One region of the Paenarthrobacter sp. PAE-2 genome, then DNA from elsewhere that is predicted to be linked to it. Evidence: riboswitches for the same ligand, from Rfam matches in the RefSeq annotation. Region 1 holds a riboswitch; each other region holds the start of a gene.
What was found. Region 1 has a riboswitch for cyclic di-AMP ahead of OCL88_RS14315 (C40 family peptidase). Riboswitches for the same ligand answer to the same signal wherever they lie in the genome.

Region 1 (3,200 bases):
GGAGCTCTTCGCTTCAGCCTTGGCCGGGGCTTTCTCCACGACGGGCGCGGGCGCCTCGACCGTGGTGACAACCGGGCTCTCGTAGGAGATGGCAACGGTGGAGTCAGCGGCGATGGTGGACTGCACGACGGACTGGATGTCCAGGGAGGTGGTTGAGGTGGACTCGCGATCCACATTGGTATCCGCCGCATTGGCAGCAACGCCACTGGTCAGGACCAAGCCCGAAGCCGCGGCGATGACGGCTGCCTGGCGGCCGACGCCACCGGCGTTCACCGAAACTGCCTTTGCAATCACGGCAAGTGAGCTGGTCTTGGGAGCCTCGGCCCGGTGCCGCGCAACCTTGTTTGCACTGGTCATGATGATCTCTTTTCGTTTCCGCGTGCTGCGGGGAAGCACGCGGGTCATGGGCAGGCCAGCACCCGGGGGGCGCGCTGGCTTACCTGGACGGTTTTTAGCGCAGGGTGAAGAAGGAGGAGGTTCCGGTAGAAGCTACCGAGTGAAGCAGCGTGCCCTGGCTGGGGTTCAGGGCGCTGACCATCATGCCGTTGCCGACGTAAATGCCAACGTGGGCACCGCCGTTCTGCATGACGAGGTCGCCGGGAGCGGGAGTGCTGGTGGGCTTCATGGCGGTCCATGCATTGACGCGGGGGATGCTGATGCCGGCCTGCGCGTAAACCCACTGGGTGAAGCCGGAGCAGTCCCAACCGTTGGGGGTGGTGCCGCCCCAGACGTACGGGTGGCCGATGCCGGTGTACGCGATTGCTGCGAGGCCCGAAGCCGCGGCGCTGGCTGCGGAATCCTTGGAGCCGGCGGACTTGGCGGTGACTGCGCCCTCGCCCTGGCCGGCATTCTGGTTGCCGTTCGCCTGGGAGCGCTGCGTGGTCTGGGAAGCGCGCTGGATCTTGGGGGCTTCCTTGGTAACCACAACGGGGCTCTCAAAGGAAACAGTGGCGGTTGGTTCCGCCGTGACGACGGCGGTAGTCACCAGCTGCTGTGCGCTGGACTCAGCCTTGGAAACGTCAGTATCCGCTGCCTGGGCAGGAAGGCCGACGCTGAGGACCAAGCCCGATGCTGCTGCAAGGACTGCGGCCTGGCGGCCGACGGTTCCGGCATTCGCTGAAACAGCTTTGGAAAGAGTGTTCAACGGGGTAACCGTCTGGGCGCGGTGGCGCGCAGAAGTAGTGCGTGATGACACGAAGGTAGCCTCTCCCAATGCCTGCGAGGTGAGCTGTCGGATTCGGATGGGAGTCATCCGGCCACACGCCGTTGGAAGCGTTTGTGACTTAACCCCAAGGCCCTCTTTCGAAGACCAAAATTGGTTCCCCCGCCCCTGCCAGACGAATTATGCGAACGGACCTTGAGTGGTGGCAGAGCTAGGCAATCCACCCAAGTGCATCGGCCCCCTAAAAAGCCGATGCGCTTTGTACGGTACAACAGTTGAACGCAAATGTCACATTCAGATCACGGGGCGTGTCAAGAATGCGAGAGACGACCATCAACTCGGGTTAGAGCCAGCCCATGGGGTCGACGACTTCGCCGTTGACCTGGACTTCGAAGTGGAGGTGGCAGCCGGTGGAAGCGCCCGTGGTGCCGCTCAAGGCAACGGTGTCTCCGCGATTCACGGTGTCGCCGACCTTGACGTTGAATGACGACAAGTGGTTGTAGGTGGTTTCCAGGCCGTTGCCATGGTCCACCACCACGCGGTTGCCTCCACCGTATTCGTGCCAGCCCGCAAAGGTGACCTTGCCCGCCGCAGCAGCGTGGACTGCCGTGCCGCACTGGGCCACGAAGTCCTGGCCGCGATGGAAATCGCCGCTGCCGCCTGTCAGCGGGCTGATGCGGTAGCCGAACGGTGATGCGGTGCTGAGGGTGTCCAACGGGCTGGCCATGGTGCCCTTGGAGGAGCTGGCCTGGATGCTTCCCACGGACTGGGCGCTCAGCAACTGCTTGAGCTTGCCGTCGGGATCCGCCTTGGTTGCCACCGCGGCGCGGCTGAAGTCGATCTTGGCGGACGCTTCCGCGGAGACCTCTGGCTGGCTCCCGCCGCCCACAGCCAGTGCGGCCTCAGTCTGCCCGGACTCGGACGTGGCCATGACGGGACTCGTTGCAGGCAGGCCGACAGTGAGCGCAAGACCGGTAGCAGCGAGTGCTACGCCGGCCTTCTGCCCTACACCACTGGCTGCTGCGAAATCGGCCACCTGGCGCATCGGGCTCTTACGGCGGCGCACCTGACGCTGGGTGTCGCGGGGCCGGATCTCCGATACTACGCGGGCTGGCCGCAGCTCAGTAGCGGGGCCGGTAGCGCGTCGACGGCCCCTGACGTTCTGCGAAGTCAAACTCTGTTCCTCTCTCAAAAGCCTGCGAAGTTAGCTGTCGGATTCGGATCAGAGAGTGCAAAGACCCGGCCCGCACGCAGCGCTCACGGCACACAGGTATCCCAGGAGGGAATTGCGTAAGTAAGGCACTGCTGCTGCGGACTTCACCCCAAGGCTGCTTCTCTAGGCAGCCGATTGTGGTTCCCCCGCCTCTGCCAGTAGATGTTTAACACCCCTGATCTGCTGGCAGAGCTCGGCTCCAGATCAGGTAACGCTTTGATATCGGCGCTAGTAGATAACTATAGGGGATTAAGGCCCGCGGTAATAAATTCGTTATCTACAGGGCGGTCGTTTTTTGCCCGCTCCCCTTATCACCTATCCGCGGAAACCGCAGGTCACACCGCCGCGCGGCGGCGTGACGTGAGATCAACCACGCCCATGGCAAGGCAAAGGCGCCCACATGGAGTGAACGCCTGCACCTGGCTGGCCTTTCGCTTGCTAGCCGACTGCCACGAATACGTGGGCAGCTACTTCCGGCGGCAGCTCGAGGGCCCCTTCAATCCCCGGCACCCGGACGGAGATATAGTCCCCCACGCGCTCCAGGGAAACGGCCGCACCCGGACGGATGCCGCCCTCGTCCAGCTGGGTCAGGAGTTCGGGCTCGACCTGGATGGGCTCGGCGAGCCGGCTCACCACAACGCGGGAGTCGTCAGCATAACCATCCATTGCCTGCAGGAGGTTGACGTCCGGGCGGAAGGGAGCTTGGACAGCGAGGCCGCCCAGGGCCTCCAGGCCGGGAATCGGGTTCCCGTACGGGGATTGCGTGGGATGCTCCAGCAGTTCATACAGCCTGCGTTCCACGCGTTCGCTCATCACGTGCTCCCA
Region 2 (3,200 bases), on a different contig from region 1:
ACTACCGCGGGGGCCTCCGCAGCAGCATCGGTCCCCGTTTCGTGAGAGTGGCTGACCGGCATGGTCTGCAGCTGCACGACCGCGCCGTCCCCGGCTGCCGTCATGCTGTGGCCGGGACCCATGTGATGGGCGCCGTTCATGACGTGCATGCCGAAGATCCCGGCGATGATGGCCAAGGCAGCCACGAGAAACCCCGCACTCAGGAGGAAGGCGGTGAAGCGGCGCTGGCATGCTGCGGTCACGGCATCTTCCTCCTCTCAGTCCAGGGGCAGGACACATCCAGCCTACCGGGCATGCGCTGCAGGGCAGTCCCTGCCGTGTTGGTACAACGTGCGCGCCCGGCATTCGGTTTCACTGCGCCCACGTCGGTTGAGGTACGGGGTGGTGTTTAAGGCGGCGGGCCTGTCCGGCGTGCCGCGCCCGAGACCGGCTCCTCCTTCCGGGGCCGGAAGGAGGAAGGTCCGGGAGAAATGCCTAGTTGTCGGCGAATGTGTAGCCGGCGGCCGTGACGGCCTCGCGCACGTCAGCCGCATCTGCCCTGCCTCCTACCAGCAGGCGCGAGCGGCCGCCGGGGACCAGCTCGACAGTGGCCGATTCGACCCCATCCAGGGAGGAGACGGCCGTCTCGACGGTCTGAACGCAATGCCCGCAGGTCAGACCCTCCACCGCGAATTCCACGGCGCCGGTTACGGCTGTGGAGGGGACAGCGGAGGCTTGGGTCGAGCAGCAGCTGCACCCGGTAGCCGATGAGGCAAGCGGCAGCTGGGTACGGATTTCAGTTCCACACATGTCAGTTTCCATTCCTTGACGAAGGACTTATGGGCGCTGGGGTTGAACGGCTGTGAGAGGCGGTGCAGTGCACCGGCCGGGACATACCACTTCACTGACAACATCGAAAAGTATACCCCCATGGGGTATAGGTTGCAAGGGGCTTCGGGGCGGCGCGGCGTGCGGCGTTACCGGAATGTGACAAATGTTGCTGCTATGACGTAGGGTCGGAGCCGTGCCGGTTTCTCCTAATGCGGCACTCCCGAGCTGACTTGCCTAACTCTGCCGCCGCCCGGGATCCGTTCGCAACTTTCGTCCGGCAGAGACGGGGAACCCAACAGTGGCCTTGCTTCGGGCAGGTCTTGGGGTGAAGCCGTGCCTGGTTCCTTGGCTACCAGTCCCGGCCGGGTGTCTCCCATCCGAATCCGACAGCTAACCTCGCAGGCAGTGGGAGAGGCCTTTTCATGCCCGTGCGCAAAGCACACGGCCGCCATCGCGCGGTCCCTGTCCAGACCCGTCCCCTTGCGGTGTTGTCCAAGTCTGTAGCCGGAAATGCCGGTGCGGCCGGCCGACAAGCAGCTGTTATTGCCGCAGCTTCCGGGCTTGTCCTGACCAGCGGCATTGCCGCCCAGGCGGCGGAGGCGCCGGTCCAGCGTGACGCGGAGCCGGCTTCGACGCTTGAAGTCGCCAGCCAGGTTGAGGCGCCGCTGAGCGCGGACGCCACAGTGCGGATTTCTTTCGAGCGTCCCGTCGTGGAAACCACCCCGGCTCCGGTCGTGGAAGCACCCAAGCCGGTCGCAGCCCAGGCACCCAAGGTGCCCGCTGCACCTGCCGTGACCCCGGCGGCGGCGCCGGCGAAGGCCCAGGTAACGGTTACTCCTGCGGCTGCCGCCCCCGTGGCAGCACCGGCCGCCGGCGGCATCAATGCCATCATGCTTTCCTCCGCCTACGCGCAGATCGGCATGATCCAGGACTGCACCCGACTGGTGGAGAACGCCCTGAACGCTGCGGGTATCCCCGTCGGTGACCTCGGCCCCATGCAGTTCATGAATTACGGAACGGTCGTCACCGACCCGCAGCCTGGTGACATGGTGATGCAGCCCGGCCACGTCGGGATCTACGTCGGCAACGGCCAGGTCCTCAGCTCCGGCTTGAACGGCAAGAACGAAACCGCCGTCCACCCCCTGACTTGGATGACGTCCAAGGGTGCGGTCACATTCGTCCGCGCCGGCAAGTAGAGGGCATAGATCACTGAAGGCCGGCGATGCACTGCCTTGGGGGCAATGCATCGCCGGCCTTCAGCATCCCTGCCGCAAGGGGGGCTACTCCCTCATTGCGGGCGCCCGAAGCGGCGCAGCCGCAACGAATTGGTAACCACCAGAATTGAGCTGGCGGCCATCGCAGCGCCTGCGATCATCGGGTTGAGCAGCCCCAGCGCGGCGACCGGGATGCCGACGGCGTTGTAGAAGAACGCCCAGAACAGGTTGGTCTTGATCGTGGCCAGCGTGCGGCGGGACAGCTCGATGGCTTGGGCGACCTGCCCCAGGTCGCTGCCCATGACTGTCAAATCTGCAGCCGCGATAGCCACGTCGGTGCCGCTGCCCATGGCGATGCCCAGGTCGGCCTGGGCCAGGGCTGCAGCGTCATTCACACCATCGCCGGCCATGGCCACTGTCGCTCCGGCGCCCTGCAGCTGGCGCACAGCGGCCACCTTGCCTTCCGGCAAGATCCCGGCCAGCACATCCTCGGCCGGGATCCCGACCTGCTTGGCGACGGCCCCCGCGGCCGAGGCGTTATCGCCTGTGAGCAGGACGGGACGCAGTCCGAGGTCCTTCAGCCGGGCGATCGCGGCGGCAGAACCGGGTTTGACGGTGTCAGCGAGGCTGATTAGTCCTGCCGGTTCTGCGTCGATGCCGACCCAGACCACCGTGGCGCCGGAGTCTTCCAGCGTCCGCAGCATCTGCCCGCCACTGGCAGGTTCGCTAATGCCGTTGTCCTGCAGCCAGCCCGAGCGTCCGACGACGACTTCGTGTCCGTTAACGGTCCCGCGGACACCGCCGCCGGGGGCGCTGACAAAGTCGGTTACCGCTGGCAGCGGCGCTATCGTCCTTGCTTCCCGGGCGATGGCGTGCGCTACGGGGTGTTCGCTTGCTGCTTCCACTGCCCCGGCCAGGGCGAGCAGCTCGTTCCTGCCGGTCCCGCTCAGGCTTTGGACAGCGGACACGGACAGCTTGCCGCTGGTGACCGTTCCGGTTTTGTCCAGCACGATGGTGTCCACGGTCCGTGTGTCTTCAAGGACCTGCGGGCCCTTGATGAGGATGCCCAGTTGCGCTCCCCGGCCCGTTCCGGTCAGCAGTGCTGTCGGTGTTGCAAGCCCCAACGCGCACGGGCACGCGATGACGAGCACGGCCACTGCGGCGGTGAAGGCCTCC
Region 3 (3,200 bases), on a different contig from region 1:
GACGTCATCCTCCTGACCACAGTGCTCTGCGTGGGGGCCTTGCTGGTGGTCGCGTGGCTCTTGGGGTAGCGAAACATGTGACCGACCCGGGGGCGGAAGAACCGGGTGGCAGAACAGTCGGGTGGCAGAACAGAAGGCAGGAACCTTTGCTGGGTCCCTGCCTTCTCAGGTTCACACTCGTTTGTTAGCGGCGCCCGTCAGAAACGGCGCAACCGCTGGTGGCTCCAGCGGCCCATCCGATGGCGGAAAGTGGCCGTCCGGCTGCTGCAGCAGTACCGGCCGTGCCAGCCGATGTGGGTGGTGGTCCGGGGCATGCGGGTGCTCACTTGAGGACCCCCTTGGCTGCGTCGAGCAGGCCGTCCACGTCCAGGCTCGGAGCCTCCGTCGGTGTGCTGGACTTAGGGTCGGAGCCCGGCTTCGGGGAGTCGCTGGGCCGCGGCTTGGAAGTCTGCGTCGTCGTCGGCGTGGGCGTTGGGGTGGTGGTTGGCGTCGGTGGCGTCGTCGTAGGAGGCGTCGTGCTCGGCGAAGGCGCCGTGATGTTGTCCGACGGCGGTGCCGGCTGGCTCGGAACGGGCGACGTCACGCCCGGTACCGGAACCACGGCCGAAGGGGCGTTGGACGGAACCCACTTGGGGTCGGCCAACGAAACCTGCGGCGTCGGAGTGGACGACGGCGGTGCTGCCGCCGGTGGAGCGGCTTCGACGGCGGACTGCCCGGTGTCCGTCGTAGCGGCCGACGTCGAGGACGCGGTGGAGTAAGACGGCGTCGGGCCAGGAGTGGCAGAGCCCGTTGCCCGGCCCTCACCGCCATTGTTGGCGCCGCTGGCCTGGTTCTGGGTGTCCTGGCCGAAGACCGGCAGGTCCAAGGCTTGGCTTACCGTGCCCACCGTGAGAACCAGGCCCAGTGCTCCGGCGACCACCGCCATGCGCTGGCTCATGGTCTTCACGGACGCTGCCTTGGTCAGGACGGCATGGGGTTCCTTGGTGAAGGAAGAGGAAGCAAAGGAACCAAAGGCCGACTTCGCAGCATTGCGTCCTGCAGCGGCTCGTCCTGCCGCAGGGCGTGCGCCGTCGTGCTGGCCCCGGGCGGTCTTGCGACTGGCCAATCCGGCGGCGGCTGTAGCGTCAGCGGCGATCCGGGCCGGCGTCTTGGGCTGGGCGGTCCCGGCCTCGGCGGCAACGTGCGCCGAAACCACCGGAATAGCGGCAGTCGCGGGCTCGGCCTCAGCGGCAGGCTCCGCCGGTGTGGCCTTCACCAGGGGGATGGCGGCCGTGGGCGGTCCGGGCGTGGTGGACTCCGAGCGCGGAGGAGCGGCAACTACCGGGATGGCTTCGGTGCGCGGCTCTTCGGTGGGGGATTCAGCGGGGGTTTCGGAGCCGGGCTCTGCACTCGGTGCAGCTTCCGGAGCCACGACTGCCTGGGCCGCGCGCTCGCGTTCCATCGCCCGACGCTGCGCTCGTGTCATGGGCGCAGGGGTGGGGTCGGTCGCGGTGGCGGGTGCCGCCGTCGTGCTTTCTATTTCGGTGGCCGGACCGCTGGGCTGGGCCCGACGGCGTCCGGTTGGCTTGGTGGGCTGGCCGTCCCCTTGGGCACGGCGCGGCTGATCCATGGTTGGGGACATGGTGTTTGCCTCTCAACGCCTGCGAGGTTAGCTGTCGGGTTCGGACGAGGCCGTCCGGCCGCACGTGGCGGCTTCACCCCAAGGGCCTGCGGGGAACAGGCCCGGGAACTCTGGGTCCCCCGTCTCTGCCGCGGGTCTGGCGGGATTCCGGGATGCGGCAGAGCTCGGCGTCAGCCCGGAAGCGGCCCAGCGGAGATACGGGTCGCCCTACGAAGTTACAGCAGCAGGGAAGTAAAGTCACATTAATGTAACGAACGGTACATGAGGGCCGGCAGCGCCCGCGCTGACGGACGGACGCGCCACACACTGTCCACATATCCCTGCTGAACACTAGCTTTCGGCGTCTACCGGCCGGTAGACATGAGCTATGGACCTACCCGTGATGCCACCCGTTTCGCCCATGCTCGCCAAATCCGTGCCCAACATTCCCGAGGTTGGGCACTACGAACCCAAATGGGACGGGTTCCGGACCATCGTCTTCAGGGACGGGGATGACGTCATCCTGGGCAGCCGCAACGAGAAACCCATGACCCGGTACTTCCCCGAGCTGGTGGAGGCGTTGAAGAAGAACCTGCCGGAGAAGTGCGTGGTGGATGGAGAGATCATCCTCATTTCCGGCAACCGGCTCGACTTCGAAGGACTGCAGCAGCGCATCCACCCCGCCGACAGCCGCGTCCGGATGCTTGCAGAGAAGACGCCGTCCTCCTTCGTCGGGTTCGACCTCCTGGCCCTCGGGGACGAAGACCTCACCGGCCGGCCGTTCTCCGAGCGCCGCGCTGCGCTGGAAAAGGCGCTCGCCGATGCCGAGCCGCCCGTCTACGTGACGCCTGCGGTCACCGACCTCGAGCGGGCACAGGAATGGTTCGTGCAGCTTGAGGGAGCAGGGCTCGACGGCGTGCTGTCCAAACCGCTCGACGGCACCTACCAGCCGAACAAGCGGGTGATGTTCAAGACCAAGCATGAACGGACGGCGGACTGCGTGGTGGCCGGTTTCCGTTGGCACAAGACGGCGGACGTCGTGGGGTCGATGCTGCTGGGGCTCTATGACGATTCCGGCAAACTCCACCACGTTGGAGTGGTGGCCGCCTTCCCCATGGCGAAGCGGAAGGCGATGGTGGCCGAGTTGGAGCCGTACCAGGTGGAGATCGCGGACCACCCCTGGGGAGAGTGGGCCAGCCAGGAAACCGGAGCGGCGGTTGGTTCGAGGATGCCGGGGGCCCAAAGCCGCTGGAGTGCCGGCAAGGACTTTTCTTTTGTTCCGCTGCGGCCCGAGCTGGTGATCGAAGTGGCGTACGACTACATGGAAGGAGACCGGTTCCGGCACACCACGCAGTTCCGCAGGTGGCGGCCGGACCGGACTCCCGAAAGCTGCACGTACTCACAACTGGAGGAGCCGGCCGACTATAACCTCGGCGAGATCCTCAAGCTGCAGTAGGGGAGCTCTATTCCTCGTGCCCTTGGTCCGTGCTCATGCTGTCTTCCGCTGGAGGCGTTTCTCCTGGGGGCACTCCGCCGCCGGGTTCAAGCCCTGTGACGTTGCCGTTGTCCGGATCCGGGTTGGCTGATGCGGCGGGATCGC
Region 4 (3,200 bases), on a different contig from region 1:
TACCGGCCTGCTGTCCTTGCCGGCTTCCTCCGCATCGGGTGAAGCCACGCCCCTGCACCAGGCCATGTTCACCGCAGTGTCAAGCGTCTGCGTCACGGGCCTGACCGTCGTCTCAACAGCCACGCACTGGTCCTTCTTCGGGCAACTGGTCATCCTCATAGGCATCTTCGTGGGTGGTTTGGGTACCTTGACCCTCGCCTCCCTGCTGGCCCTCATGGTCAGCAAGCGGCTTGGCGTCCGCGGCAAACTCATTGCCCAGGAAGCCATGAACAACGCGGGCCGGCTCGGTGAAGTGGGTACCCTCCTGCGGATCGTCATTGTCACGTCCGTGGTGATCGAGGCCGCCCTTGCCCTGGCTCTGATTCCCCGGTTCATGCTCCTGGGCGAACCGTTCTGGCAGTCGGTCTGGCACGGGGTGTTCTACTCGATTTCCTCCTTCAACAACGCCGGCTTCACGCCCCACTCGGACGGCATTGTCCCCTACGAGACAGACCTCTGGATCCTCATCCCGCTCATGCTGGGAGTGTTCCTGGGCAGCCTCGGCTTTCCCGTGGTGATGGTCCTCCAGCAGAACGGCCTGAACTGGAAGAAGTGGAACCTCCACACCAAGCTCACCATCCAGGTGTCCTTCATCCTGCTGCTGGCCGGAACGGTCCTCTGGGCTTTGATGGAGTGGGACAACGTGCGGACCATCGGCACCATGCCGGCCGGCGAGAAGGTTGTCCATTCGCTGTTCGCCTCCGTGATGACACGGTCCGGCGGGTTCAACCTGGTGGACCAGAACCAGCTGGAGCCCACCACCATGCTGCTCACGGATGCGCTCATGTTCGCCGGCGGCGGTTCCGCTTCCACGGCCGGTGGCATCAAAGTGACCACCATTGCCGTCATGTTCCTCGCCATTGTGGCCGAGGCCCGCGGTGACGCCGACGTCAAGGTCTACGGCCGCACCATCCCCCAAGGCACCATGCGGGTGGCCATCTCGGTCATCGTTGCCGGAGCCACCCTGGTTTCCGTTGCAGCTTTCTTGTTGCTTTCCATCAGCGGCGCTTCACTGGACAGGGTGCTCTTTGAAACCATTTCCGCCTTTGCCACCGTGGGACTGAGCACCAACCTCAGTGCCGAGCTGCCGCCGTCGGGCGTTTACGTCCTCACAGCCCTCATGTTCGCCGGCCGGTTGGGCACGGTCACCCTTGCTGCGGGTTTGGCTCTGCGCCAGCGCAGCCAACTGTTCCACTACCCGGAAGAGCGGCCCATCATTGGCTGAGAACCTGACGGCAGACGCCGAAGCCAGGGGTTAGAGCCATCCCTGGGGGTTGACGGTCTGCCCGTTGAGCAGGACCTCAAAGTGCAGGTGGCAGCCGGTGGAGTTTCCGGTGGTCCCGGCCGCTGCGATCCGTTGACCCGCACCGACGGTCGCGCCCACCGCGGTTTCGATGGCGGCCAGGTGGTTGTAGGTGCTTTTGAGTCCGTTGCCGTGGTCGACCACGATCCGGTTTCCGCCGCCATAGGGTGACCAGCCGGCCTCCACAACAGTCCCGGCGCCAGCAGCGAACACAGCGGTTTGGCAGGCCGCGACGAGATCCTGGCCCGTGTGAAGTTCACCGGTTCCGGTGATCGGGCTGGTTCGGATGCCAAACGGCGACGCAATGGACATGCTGGCCAACGGCGCTCCGAGCCGGCCCGAGGAAGCAGCAGGGGACGTACTGGCTGCCTTGGGTGCAGCCACAGCCCCGGCAGCCGCTACCGGCGCCTTCGCGGGCGGGGCCGCCTTGGTGGTGACGCCCGGGCGTTCGAAACTGATCGAGGCCCCCGCCGAGGCCTGCACCGGCGCGGCCGTTGCCGCGGAAGCTGCCACCTGTTCGGTGGTGGCGGTGGGAGCCGGGTTGGCGTGGGCGGCGGTCAGCGCGACGGTGAGGACCGTGGCCACGCCCAGGGTCGTCGCGGCTGTCACCTGTTTGCCCCGGCTCCAGGTCATGCCGCTGGCTGAGGCGTGGCGGGGTGTTCGGGTGGCCGCGGTCCGGGAGGCCGGCAACGCCATGATGGCGGTGGTGGGTTTCCGGCGGCGGCCATGGGGAGATGAAGATGCCACGCAAGGATCCTTTCGATCCGCCTGCGAAGTTAGCTGTCGGGTTCGGGCCAAGGAACAAGCCCGGCCGTGCATCGAGTGCCCTCTGGCCTTCGACGAACGGCTTCACCCCAAGGCAGACTGGCTGCCGGTTCTGGGTCCTCCACCCCCGCCGCGGAAAAAGATCGTTGATCAATGCCACCGGCGGGGTTCAGCGTGCGGCATCAAAGGCTTTTATTACAGAAAAACCTGAATCAATAGTAGCGACAAAGCCCGATCGTTACAATTCCGTGACCAGGGCACTCCATGGCGTGTCACGACCGGCCGGGTGTCCTCGCTCGGGATCCACCATACCTGAAGGGATCTTCAGATGATCAGTCGAGGTGGCCCTCGAGTCCTTCGTGTCCGGCGTCCCGGTCAAAGGCCCAGGGAGTCCAGCAGGGCATCTTCCTCTTCGGCTCCCCGGCGGGCTCGCCGGGGCCGCGTGGAGCGGACTTCCCCCTGGTCTTGACCGTCGGCTTGGTCGTGTTCCTCGGCCCTGATGCGGGCGTGTTGCCGGGCCATGTAGCCGAAGCCGACGAAAGCCAGGACCCCGAAGGTGATCCATTGCAGGGCGTAGGAAAGATTGGATCCTTCCTTCACGGCCGGGGCGGCCAGGGGCTGCGGCACGTTTCCCGGCTGCGGGGATTCGGAGGCCATCAGGCCATAGCTACCGGTCATGAGGGGGTAACCGATTTCCTGCTGGTAGCCGGCCAGGTCGATGCTGGCCAGCTGGCCGGCGGGAGCGTCACGGCCCAGGTCAGGTTCGGCCGGTTTGATCCTCACCACGGCAGCCACCTGCCCTTCCGGTGGGGCGGGCACGCTGTCCGGGTAACCGGGGCGTTGGTTCCCGATCGGCAGCCACCCTCTGTTGATGACGATGGTTTCGCCGGTGGCGAGCCGGAAGGGAACGACGACTTCGTAGCCGGGCGCGGAATTGTTGGGCCGGTTGCGGATGATCCGCTGGTCCCGGGGCAGGTAGCGGCCTTCCACGGCTACGGTCATCCATTTGGCATCGGGTGCGGGATTGTTGAAGTGTGCCCGGGCCTCAGCGAAGGGAACCGGTGGCTTGTCGTAGTTCTCCTGGACCCGGCGG

Region 2: it holds a riboswitch for cyclic di-AMP, as region 1 does, so the genes downstream of both, OCL88_RS12260 (NlpC/P60 family protein) here and OCL88_RS14315 (C40 family peptidase) in region 1, are expected to answer to the same signal.
Region 3: it holds a riboswitch for cyclic di-AMP, as region 1 does, so the genes downstream of both, OCL88_RS19280 (hypothetical protein) here and OCL88_RS14315 (C40 family peptidase) in region 1, are expected to answer to the same signal.
Region 4: it holds a riboswitch for cyclic di-AMP, as region 1 does, so the genes downstream of both, OCL88_RS12610 (M23 family metallopeptidase) here and OCL88_RS14315 (C40 family peptidase) in region 1, are expected to answer to the same signal.

What each region holds. Positions count from the first base shown of each region.
Region 1 is NZ_JAPDNV010000023.1:31,788-34,987, reverse strand. Features, by position in the region: gene OCL88_RS14320 (NlpC/P60 family protein) at 1-357, opposite strand, end outside; gene OCL88_RS14315 (C40 family peptidase) at 452-1,195, opposite strand; cyclic di-AMP (ydaO/yuaA leader) riboswitch at 1,200-1,366, opposite strand; gene OCL88_RS14310 (M23 family metallopeptidase) at 1,506-2,336, opposite strand; cyclic di-AMP (ydaO/yuaA leader) riboswitch at 2,341-2,584, opposite strand; gene OCL88_RS14305 (metal-dependent transcriptional regulator) at 2,814-3,200, opposite strand, start outside.
Region 2 is NZ_JAPDNV010000017.1:32,730-35,929, reverse strand. Features, by position in the region: gene OCL88_RS12270 (hypothetical protein) at 1-242, opposite strand, end outside; gene OCL88_RS12265 (heavy-metal-associated domain-containing protein) at 475-789, opposite strand; cyclic di-AMP (ydaO/yuaA leader) riboswitch at 1,032-1,229, shown strand; gene OCL88_RS12260 (NlpC/P60 family protein) at 1,233-2,006, shown strand; gene OCL88_RS12255 (heavy metal translocating P-type ATPase) at 2,099-3,200, opposite strand, start outside.
Region 3 is NZ_JAPDNV010000051.1:14,825-18,024, reverse strand. Features, by position in the region: gene OCL88_RS19285 (AEC family transporter) at 1-69, shown strand, start outside; gene OCL88_RS19280 (hypothetical protein) at 323-1,621, opposite strand; cyclic di-AMP (ydaO/yuaA leader) riboswitch at 1,626-1,773, opposite strand; gene OCL88_RS19275 (ATP-dependent DNA ligase) at 1,989-3,056, shown strand; gene OCL88_RS19270 (DUF6480 family protein) at 3,064-3,200, opposite strand, start outside.
Region 4 is NZ_JAPDNV010000018.1:34,217-37,416, forward strand. Features, by position in the region: gene OCL88_RS12605 (TrkH family potassium uptake protein) at 1-1,264, shown strand, start outside; gene OCL88_RS12610 (M23 family metallopeptidase) at 1,295-2,089, opposite strand; cyclic di-AMP (ydaO/yuaA leader) riboswitch at 2,094-2,292, opposite strand; gene OCL88_RS12615 (SURF1 family protein) at 2,483-3,200, opposite strand, start outside.